DNA from 2 places in the Mesorhizobium sp. WSM4832 genome. Region 1 is predicted to be linked to the other one. Evidence: riboswitches for the same ligand, from Rfam matches in the RefSeq annotation. Region 1 holds a riboswitch; the other holds the start of a gene.
The links. A riboswitch is a leader RNA that binds a small molecule or an ion and turns the genes downstream of it on or off. The one in region 1 is predicted to bind thiamine pyrophosphate.
Positions count from the first base shown of each region.

Region 2: linked by a shared signal. The riboswitch ahead of thiC (phosphomethylpyrimidine synthase ThiC) and the one ahead of AC0L2L_RS14645 (YkoF family thiamine/hydroxymethylpyrimidine-binding protein) in region 1 are both predicted to bind thiamine pyrophosphate.

Region 1 is NZ_JBVVQH010000009.1:67,040-72,202, forward strand. It holds gene AC0L2L_RS14620 (DUF2934 domain-containing protein) at 94-321, shown strand; gene AC0L2L_RS14625 (porin) at 677-1,177, shown strand; gene AC0L2L_RS14630 (porin) at 1,196-1,699, shown strand; gene AC0L2L_RS14635 (hypothetical protein) at 1,715-1,924, opposite strand; gene AC0L2L_RS14640 (hypothetical protein) at 2,188-2,535, opposite strand; TPP riboswitch at 2,754-2,866, shown strand; gene AC0L2L_RS14645 (YkoF family thiamine/hydroxymethylpyrimidine-binding protein) at 2,857-3,465, shown strand; gene AC0L2L_RS14650 (ABC transporter permease) at 3,580-4,443, shown strand; gene AC0L2L_RS14655 (ABC transporter ATP-binding protein) at 4,440-5,163, shown strand, end outside.
Region 2 is NZ_JBVVQH010000020.1:131,312-136,474, reverse strand. It holds gene thiO (glycine oxidase ThiO) at 1-297, opposite strand, end outside; gene thiC (phosphomethylpyrimidine synthase ThiC) at 301-2,136, opposite strand; TPP riboswitch at 2,241-2,357, opposite strand; gene AC0L2L_RS25425 (acyltransferase family protein) at 2,424-4,397, opposite strand; gene AC0L2L_RS25420 (NAD(P)/FAD-dependent oxidoreductase) at 4,945-5,163, opposite strand, start outside.

The sequences.
Region 1 (5,163 bases):
TTCGGCCCTCCATGTGTCGATGCGCAAGACGCGGCGCGAAAATTCGGCTAATGTTCGCGCCGGGGAACCGTCCCAACCAAATGGAGGCGACAAGTGACGGACGACAGGCACGAACGCATTCGCCAGCGCGCGCACGAGATCTGGGAACAGGCAGGCAGGCCGGAAGGCGCTCACATGGAGCATTGGGACCAGGCGGCAGCCGAGGTCGACGCCGAGATGAAACCGAAGGCGAAGAGTCCGAAGAAGGCGGTCGCCGCCAAGGTCGAAAAGCCGAAAGCGGCAAAGGCCAAGGCTCCCGCCAAGCCGAAAGCCAAGGCCTGATTTCCGGCGGCCATGCCGCCGCTAGCTCATTCCGACAACGGTCGAAGAGGACGTGGAGAGCCCGCGCCCGGAGTTTGGGCGCGTGAAGACGCTGGAACTTCCGCCGTTGAAGGTCGGGCGGGTTAATATTACCTTCCTCTAAAATTAGCTGTGCTTTAATAGATAAGCTTCGCGCGATCGCAAGTTGTTGAACAGATGGAGCCATCCACTGTGGCATCTCGGCAACACGCGCTCTTTTAGTCAAATAGCCCCAGTAAAAGTCGGTCTTCGGTCTGACTGCCCCGTTGACATCGGCACTCGTCCAATGTGCCTTTCGTGTTAAGGCTTTCTTAACGTCAAGCTTGGGGATTGGGTTATGCGGGGCATCGACCGTTTCATTTTATTTGCGTTTCTGGCTGCGGCAGGCGGCTTTGCGACACAGGCTTCAGCGGCGGTCGACTATGTGCGCGCTTGTGACGCCTTCGGCACGCAATACTATTACAGCCCAGGCACCAATACCTGCATCAACGCCAACACCGGCGAGACCCGGCTTGTGACGGATGATGACAAGGTGGTTGCAGGCAAGACCGCGCTGGCGAGCAAGGTCGACGACATCGATGGTCGGGTCCAGCGCGCCTTCGAAGGTGCCTCTGTGGCCTCGTCGCTCACCAGCCCGGACCTAGTGCAGGGCGAGCATTTCGGCGTGCGCGTCAACTGGGGCAATGCCGGCCAAGCCAACGCCATGGGCGTCACCGGCGCGGCGGTGCTGGGCGAGAGCTTCCTTCCCGGCGGCAGCGGACGGCTGACCGGCGCCGCGGGCGTAGCGTTCTCCGGTAAGACGGTCGGCGGCAATGCCGGCCTGCAGCTCACCTGGTAGCGTGGCCGGGGGCCAATCATGTTCAAATATCTTTTTGCGGCCGTCGCGGTAGCCTTGTGTGGCCTGTCCTTGCCTGCGGCAGCTGCGCAGCCGGTCGAATATGTCCGGGCATGCGACATGTACGGCACCAACTACTACTACAGCCCGGGCACCAACACCTGCATCAACGCCGACACGGGCATGACCAGGCGGCAGGTCGATGACGGCAATGGCGGCGAGATGACCGAGGTCGGCAAAACGGCTTTGGCTGCCCACGTCGACGACATCGATAACCGCATCACCCGGGCTTTCGAAAACGCCTCGATCTCGGCCGCGCTCGCCGCGCCCGATCTTGTCCAGGGCGAGCATTTCGGCCTTCGTATCAACTGGGGCAACGCCGGCGACGCCAACGCTTTCGGCATCACAGGTGCGGCGGTGCTGAGCGAGGGCTTCAACCATGGCGGCCGGCTGACCGGCACGCTCGGCATCGCCTTCGCCGGCAGCCAGGTCGGCGGCAATGCAGGGCTGCAGTTCAGCTGGTAGGCGAGGCCCGGACCGCTACCGCCGCCCTTGTTTTCCGGCGTATCGCGCGACCGCGCAAAGGAAGGCCAGCGCGGCTGTATCGCAGGCAGCCCGCGACGGCGACGGACCCTTGGCGAAAAGGACCGCATCGGCGATTGGGATCGTCAGGCCATGCCTCCTGGCGAATGAGGTGACTTCGTAGGGCTGATCGTCGAGCTTAATGCCGATGTCGATTTGCTGGTCCATCAAAACGAGTTCCTCCCTGGTATACGGCTTTACCCTCCTTCGCCTGAGAGGAATTAACCACCGGCCGCTCGCCTGCGTCCACCAATTGGCGATTGTGTGAAACGATGCATTTTTCGAGGGGTGGCCCAAGGGTTGCAGAGACCTGTCGGCGGCGGCCGTCCCGGGATGACGGCCGCACCGGAGAGGTGCTGTCCTGCCGCGTTCGGTCCTGTCTTTCTTTGCGGCGAAGAGCGGGCTTCCGGCGAAGAGCGGGGACAGGCGCCTCACTCCCACGCATCGCTCGACCTGGCAAACCGCACGCCGGCAGCGAGCATCGCGCTTTCGCATTCGCTGATCAGCCGGAGATTGCGCAAATACCGCGCCACCGTCTCCGGCAGCCAGGCGGCGCAGGCTTCGACATAGGCGCGGCCATGCACCAGCGTGCCGGTCGAAAGCCTGTCCTCCTTCTCGGCGACTACCTTCAGATATTGCCGGATGAAGCGGATGTCGTCGGCGATATCCTGGCTGGCCATGCGCCAGGCGCCGGCAAGGCGCTCGCGCTCGGCAAGCGGCAGTGGCGACAGCAAAGGGCGGGAGAGGTCGGCAAAAGCGGCGTGGTTCGCGGTGTCCAAGCAAATCCCCTCAAAGGAAGGGAAGTATCGTACTTTATGTACGAAACACAATCAAGCGAGATTCGTACAATTTGAACGATAGGAGTTGAAAGCAGTTATAAGAAGTCTGCGAAAATCTTGTAACGCAGCCATCTCCCCCTAGGGGGAGATGACACTTCCTGGCCTGATTGCGCGGCAAAAAAACCTCTTTCCCGCCGCTACAAACAGTGCTTTAACCCGACCATCCACAGGGGTGCTCCGTACGGTCGGGGCTGAGATGGGGGCGGCAAGCCTCCGGACCCTAAAGCTGATCTGGATAATACCAGCGGAGCGAGGCGGGCTATGTTTTCCGGCGCACAGATTTCCCTTTATCCCATGACCGACGATTTCGTCGGCGTCATCCTCGGCGCGCTCGGCGCGCTCGATCCTTACCGTGACAGGCTCAGGATCGAGACCGACGACATCTCGACGCTGCTGGTCGGGCGGCCCGAAGTCCTGTTTGCGGCCATGCGCGACCTGTTCGTGGCGGCGGCGGGAAGCGGCAAGCACTGCGTGCTGTCGGCCGCGGTCTCGCGCGGCTGTCCCGGCGAGCCGGACGATCCGATCTGCCGCTCCGACGAGATCGGCGGCCCGGCGATCCCACTTGACGAACGCAAGCTCGCCGCGCTCAGCGCAGTGAACGCGACGCCTTCGACCAACCAGCCGGTGGTGGCGCAATTCTCGCTCTACGTGATGGGCACCGGCGACCACATGGACGAGATCTACGGCTGCATCGATTTCCTGAAACAGTCCGGCGTCTTCGAGCGCTCGAAGAATTTCTGCACCAAGCTGCGCGGCGATGCCGGCGCGGTGTTCGCCACGCTCAACGAAGCCTTCTGCCGCTTCGGCCCCGGCGCGGGGCACGTGACGCTCGACATCACCATCTCGGCGAACAGCCCGACCGCGGTTTGAGCGCAAGTTCAAGCTGTCGAGGAGAGTGTCGTGGCTGTTTGGTTCGACCCATTGCGTGGGGGAGAGAATCCTACATCTGATCACATCCCGGAAGAGGGATGGGAATCGTCGGCCATTGGCGAAAGCGGGCGCGACAGCCAATCTCCCCCACAAGGGGGGAGATCAGCCGTCGCGTCGGCCTTCGCCAAAGCCGCGCCCGCCGCCCTGGCTTTCATCTTGCTGCTCCTCGCCTGGGAGCTCTACGCCCGCCTCGGCGGCGTCGCTCCCTCCGTGCTGCCGGCGCCGTCCCGCGTGCTGGCGCAGGCATGGGAGAACCGCGCGGCACTGGCCGAAAACACGCTCCCCACCATCCGAGCCACGCTGGCCGGCTTCGCCTGTTCGTTGCTTGCCGCCTTCATCCTCTCCGCGCTGGTCGACTTCCTGCCGCGCTTGCGCCGCGCGCTGTTCCCGCTGCTGATTGCCAGCCAGACCTTGCCGCTGGTGGCGATCGCGCCGCTGGTGGTGCTGTGGTTCGGCTTCGGGCTCTTGCCAAAAATCCTGCTTGTCGCCTTGGTCACTTTCTTCCCGATGATGGTGGCGCTGGTCGAGGGCTATGCGTCGACCGAAAAAGAGATTGCCCAGATGCTCGCCGCCATGGGAGCGGGGCGCTGGCGCATTTTCTGGGCCGCGCGGCTGCCTTCGGCGCTGCCCTATTTCTTCGCCGGTCTGCGCATCTCCATCACCTATGCGGTGGTCGGCGCGATCTTCGCCGAATATGCCGGTGCCGCGAAGGGGCTGGGCATCTACATGCTCAGCGCCAAGAACAATTTTCGGCCCGACCTGGTGCTTGCCGCGGTCGCCGTCAGCTCGGTTCTGACGCTGGCGCTGTTCGGCCTGGCGGTGCTCGTCCAGCGGCTCGCCATGCCCTGGGAAAATGCAGGGAGCGAGACGGCAGGGAGCGAAGGCAAGTCCGATCCTGACGCAGGGGGCCGGCCATGACCCGGCTCGAGCTCCGCGATGTCCGCAAAAGCTTCGGCGCGCTCGAGGTTCTGGCAGGCGTTTCGCTCGATGTCGGCGCGGGCGAGTTCGTCTCGATCCTCGGGCCTTCCGGCGCCGGCAAATCGACGCTGTTCCAACTGCTCACCGGCGCGCTCAAGGGCGAGGGCTCGATGCGCTTCGACGGCGCGCCGCTCGATGGCGCCCGCTTCGCCTTCATGCCGCAGCGCGACGCGCTGATGCCGTGGCGGCGCGTCATCGACAACGCGACGCTGGCCCTGGAAGTGCAGGGCATGAAGCGCCGGGCGGCGCGTGAGCGCGTGGCGCCGTTGTTCGCCGAGTTCGGCCTCGCCGGCTTCGAGCGCGCCTGGCCGGCCGAGCTTTCCGGCGGCATGCGCCAGCGCGCCGCACTTCTGCGCACCGTGGTGCAGCAGCGCGAGATGCTGCTGCTCGACGAGCCGTTCGGCGCGCTCGATGCGCTCACCCGCGCGGCCATGCAGCGCTGGCTCGAAGGCATGTGGCAGAGCCATCGCTGGACGGCGCTGCTGATCACCCATGACGTGCGCGAGGCGGTGCTTCTGTCCGACCGCATCTATGTGCTTTCGGCGCGCCCCGCGCGCGTGGTCCGCGAAGTGGCGGTGCCGCTGCCGCGCCCGCGCACCGAAAGCGCGGCGCTCGCCCGCGAGGCGGCCGCGATCGAGGCCGGCATCCTCGACACGCTGC
Region 2 (5,163 bases), on a different contig from region 1:
GCGGTCGAGCTCGCCCACATCGCGCGGCGGCGCGACGACGAGCGTTCCCGCCCGCGTCGCCTGGCCGGGCAGAACGGCATCCCACCAGTCGGCGGCGCCGCGTCCGAGATCCAGCACCTGTTGCTCGGCGCTCTCGCGCTCGCACCATGGCGCTAACATGCCGCCTGCAGACCATGACGCATTGCCGCCCATCTGGCTCCGAATTTCAGCAACCGTGACGGACGCACCCCGCGCGGCTAATTCATGGGCGACGGTGAGGCCTGCCACACCGGCGCCTTTGACAAGGACGCGGCGCATGGCTCAGCGCGTCTCCTGCGCCAAAGCGTGGTCTTCCGCCCCGGGCGTTTCGACCGGCATATAGAGATCGCCACCCGCGCGATATTTCTCCGCCATGGCCGCCATGCCTTCCTTCTGCGCCTCGGCGCGGATGTCATGGGAGATGCGCATGGAGCAAAATTTCGGCCCGCACATCGAGCAGAAATGCGCCACCTTGTGCGCTTCCTTGGGCAAGGTCTGGTCGTGGAACGAGCGCGCCGTTTCGGGATCGAGCGAAAGGTTGAACTGGTCCTCCCAGCGGAACTCGAAGCGCGCGCGGGAAAGGGCGTCATCCCTGACTTTCGCCGCCGGATGCCCCTTCGCCAGGTCGGCGGCATGCGCCGCGATCTTATAGGTGATCACGCCGGTCTTGACGTCGTTGCGATCGGGAAGGCCGAGATGTTCCTTGGGCGTGACGTAGCAAAGCATGGCGGTGCCGAACCAGCCGATCATGGCGGCGCCAATGCCAGAGGTGATGTGATCATAACCCGGCGCAATGTCGGTCGTCAGTGGTCCAAGCGTATAGAACGGCGCCTCGCCGCAGACGGCGAGTTGTTTGTCCATGTTCTGCTTGATCTTGTGCATCGGCACGTGGCCGGGGCCCTCGATCATCACCTGGCAATCCTTGGCCCAGGCGATCCGCGTCAGCTCGCCGAGCGTCTCCAGCTCTGCGAATTGCGCCGCGTCATTAGCGTCGGCAATCGAGCCGGGACGAAGACCGTCACCAAGCGAGAAGGACACGTCATAGGCTCTGGCGATGTCGCAGATTTCCGCGAAATGCTCGTAGAGGAAGCTCTCGCGGTGATGGTGCAGGCACCATTTGGCCATGATCGATCCACCGCGCGAGACGATGCCCGTGACCCTGTCGACGGTCAGCGGGATGTAATGCAGCCGCACGCCGGCGTGGATGGTGAAATAGTCGACACCCTGTTCGGCCTGTTCGATCAGTGTGTCGCGGTAGACCTCCCAGGTCAGGTCCTCCGCGATGCCGCCGACCTTTTCGAGCGCCTGGTAGAGCGGCACCGTGCCGATCGGCATCGGCGCATTGCGGACGATCCAATCGCGGATGTTGTGGATGTTGCGGCCGGTCGACAGGTCCATCACAGTATCGGCACCCCAGCGGATCGCCCAGACCATCTTTTCGACCTCTTCGGCCATCGACGATGTGACCGCCGAATTGCCGATATTGGCGTTGATCTTGACCAGGAAATTGCGGCCGATGATCATCGGCTCGCTCTCGGGATGATTGATGTTGGCGGGAATGATTGCGCGCCCTCGAGCCACCTCATCGCGCACGAATTCGGGCGTGACGAAGTCGGGGATCGCCGCGCCAAAGGCCTCGCCGTCGCGCTCAAGCTTGCTGCGCAGGACCTCGCGGCCGAGGTTCTCGCGGATGGCGACGAACTCCATTTCGGGCGTGATGATGCCCGCGCGCGCATAGGCAAGCTGGGTGACCGCCTTGCCCTGCTTGGCCCTGAGCGGCCGGTTGCGAATGGGAAATTCCGGCGTCAGGCGCTCACCCGTCGCGAACCCATTGTCCTCCGGCCGCACGTGGCGGCCGTCATAGGCCTCGACATCGCCGCGCGCCATGATCCATTCGTGGCGAAGCCGGGCAAGACCGTTTTCGATGCTGGTTTCGACTGTCGGGTCGGTATAGGGGCCGGACGGATCGTAGACGATGACGGGCGGCTCGCCGGCCGTTGGATGGACGGAGATTTCGCGCATCGGCACCCTGATCTGCGGGTGGATTGCACCGGGCTTGTGGATTTTCCGCGAGGCGGGCAGTGGTCCCGTCGAAACGGCGGGGGTGAGGGCATTCATCTTGAGGCTCCTTTGCTCATTGCATTGGAGACCCAGTTCTGTGCCGGAAGGATGAAAAGACGCTTCTGTTGACCTGCCGAAACAGGACCTCGGGCGTGAACTCCCGCAAAGCGCTTGCACCGTCCCTACGCCAGTATGAACTGGATCAGGTTCAACGGGTCACTGCGCCGCGATAGCCAGCAGTATCTCAGCCCCTTGCCGGGACTCCCCTGGTGAATGCCTTAGGTTGGACAGGTGGGCCCTATCTTGTCAAGCGAAGTGAAGGAATCGCAGGGCTCGAACTCGGGTTAACGCTCTTCGCTGTTTTGGCTTGGTTGATTCATATCCTTGGCTGGCGAAGAGATGACCTTAGCGAAAATGGGGGCGAGGATATGCCGGCTCGCCCGCGAAAGGTGGATCGCGTCAAGGTAGAAGACGTCTTCACCTGATTTCAGCGGGCACTTATCCTGCCCACACAAAGCTGGGACTATGGGGACGAATTGTACGGTTCGTGGCAGCAGATCCGTGACGATTTGATTGTTCTGCCAAGATCTCTCGGCCGGCATGGTGGAGCACGGCGCATCGCCATTCATGAAGTCCGCACGGATAAGGCAAGTCAGCACATCGGTGGGCGGTTCTGGGGCTGGCCCAACCACAGCGGTCTTGATGCCACGGGTCGCCAGTGCGGCCGCGGTCTCTTTAATGGCGGACGTGAAGTTCGCTTTGGAAGCCTCCTGCGAAGGCCAGCTTCCATCCTTCGAAAGGAAGCTGCCTCCACGCCCCGAGTAGGTGTTCCAGCGGCCTGCCAGGATCACGAGTGTGACGTTGCGATCGGCAAGCACCGATTGGAGCGCGGACGAATTGAAGGCCGGGCAATCCGCTGTCAATGGACTGGCGGGAAGCATCGTCATGTTGGGGAAAGGAGCGCACCCCGCTTTTGTAATCTGTCTGACGCGCACGCCTGTGGTCCGGGCGGCCTCGCTTAAAGAAGGGGCAAGATGGGCAGCCTGAGAATCGCCCCACAAAACGATCGTCGGAGCGATATTGCCGGAGCCGAGGAGGCATTCGCCCGTTTTGGGGATGAGCCGGCCACGCTCGAGGCAGGAAGATACTTCGAACTTGGCCCTTTCCGCTCTCAGTGCTTGAACAGACGGGCCGCCGTCAGGGCCCCGACTGGGGAAGCCGGAGCTGTTGATGATGGCCAGAGACAGACAGCACACCGCAGCCGTTGCGCCGGCGGTCGGTACCAGCCACGTCCAACCTGTAGCTCTCCGGCGGAACGGGCGCTCGACAAAGCGCCATGAGAGCGCTGAGACGAGCAGCGCGGCCATTACGATAGCGACACGTTCGGAGACGAGCAATTCGCGATTTTGATAGATGCCAGCAAAGACCAGCAACGGCCAGTGCCAGAGGTAGAGCGAATAGGAAGTCAGGCCGATGAAGCCGGCAGGGCCGATCGACAGCGCTTTTGAGACGATTGTTTCGCGGTGAAAGCCGGCGGCGATGATGAGCGCCGCTCCAATGCAGGGAGCAAGCGCGTGGAGGCCAGCAAATGGCGTATCCTGATCGATCAGCAAAAGTGAAGCCGTGATGAGCGCCAGACCCGAGGCAGCGAGGAGTTCCGCAATCGTTTGGTTTGGCTTCATTGCCTTAGCCACAGGCAGCGCGATCAGCCCGCCCGCAAGCAGTTCCCAAGCGCGCGTCGGAAGCATGTAGAATACAAAGGGCGGGTCGCTCTGGAGCCAGTGCTGAGCGGCGTAGATGGACATGACGAATAGCGTTGCGACAATGATTGACGCCCAAGGTCTCAGCCATCGCATCATGAGTATGACTGCCAAAGGCCACAGCAAGTAAAACTGCTCCTCGACGGCCAGCGACCATGTGTGCAGCAGCGGGAGCGAGTTCGCGGCTTCAGTAAAATAGTTGGTGCTGCGGTAAAAAAAGAAGTTGCTGGACGAAATCGCGGCGGCGATGGCGCTGTTGCCGAACCCAATGAACTCTCCCGGCGGCAACACAAACCACGCCATCGCAAAACAGGCGGCGAGCATCGCGAAGAGGGCCGGGAAAATCCGTCGAGCGCGGCGGTGATAGAAGTCCAGCAGCGAGAATTCGCCTCTCTCGGTCCGCTCGATGATGTCGGACGTTATCAGGAAGCCGGAGATCACAAAGAAGATGTCGACCCCGACGAACCCGCCGCTGACCGCTGAAAAGCCAGCATGATACAGGACAACAGTAACAACGGCGACGGCCCGTAGACCGGTGATGTCCGCTCTGTACTTCATGTCGCTGATGTCGTCCTCAAAACGTCCCGAGAAACGCTTTTTTCATGTTCGTTATTCTCCGTAAAATCGATTGTTTCGATGAGCGCATCTACGATATGAATGCGGACCATCAAATGCGGTTAAGAACCGGGCCCATGCAAATCGCGCAACGCGGAATCACGCTCGATCAAACTGACAGGCAGTGGTTTCGCTGGAGGGCAAACGCATCTTGTCACCGACCACCGCTGTGTGGCTGGTGGCCACACTAAACCCATTGATGATCAACACTGCCAATCGTCATCAAGCCGACTTACGCGAAATGCATCGCGACATTCCGGATCGCCTGGCTCAAAAGCTCGCCACTGTGACAGCGCCGGGCTCCTGGCAGAGCTGTGCTGCGCTCCCGGCCGCGGCCGCCAAGGGCCCCTGCAGCTTGTCGTCTGTGAAGTGGGTTGGAATCGCTCATGATTACGTTCCTATTGATGGGAACGATCAGCTTTCCGACTAGTTGTGCCGCCCGGCGGCACTGAAGCGCTCAATTGTATAGGGTTCGAGTCGGATTGGCGGGTCACGCCCGGACAGCAGATCGCCAACCAGTTTGCCGGTGGTTGGACCTTGTGTGAGGCCGAGGTGACCGTACCCGAACGCATACGGAATGTGAGCGTAGGTCGCGGAGCGGCTGATGACCGGCAAGGGTATCCGGGGTCGCGGGCCGCTGACCGCTCCACACCATGCCGCCATGGCCATCCAGGACCGGGAGATAAGCCTTTGCAAGCTCAACCAAGCC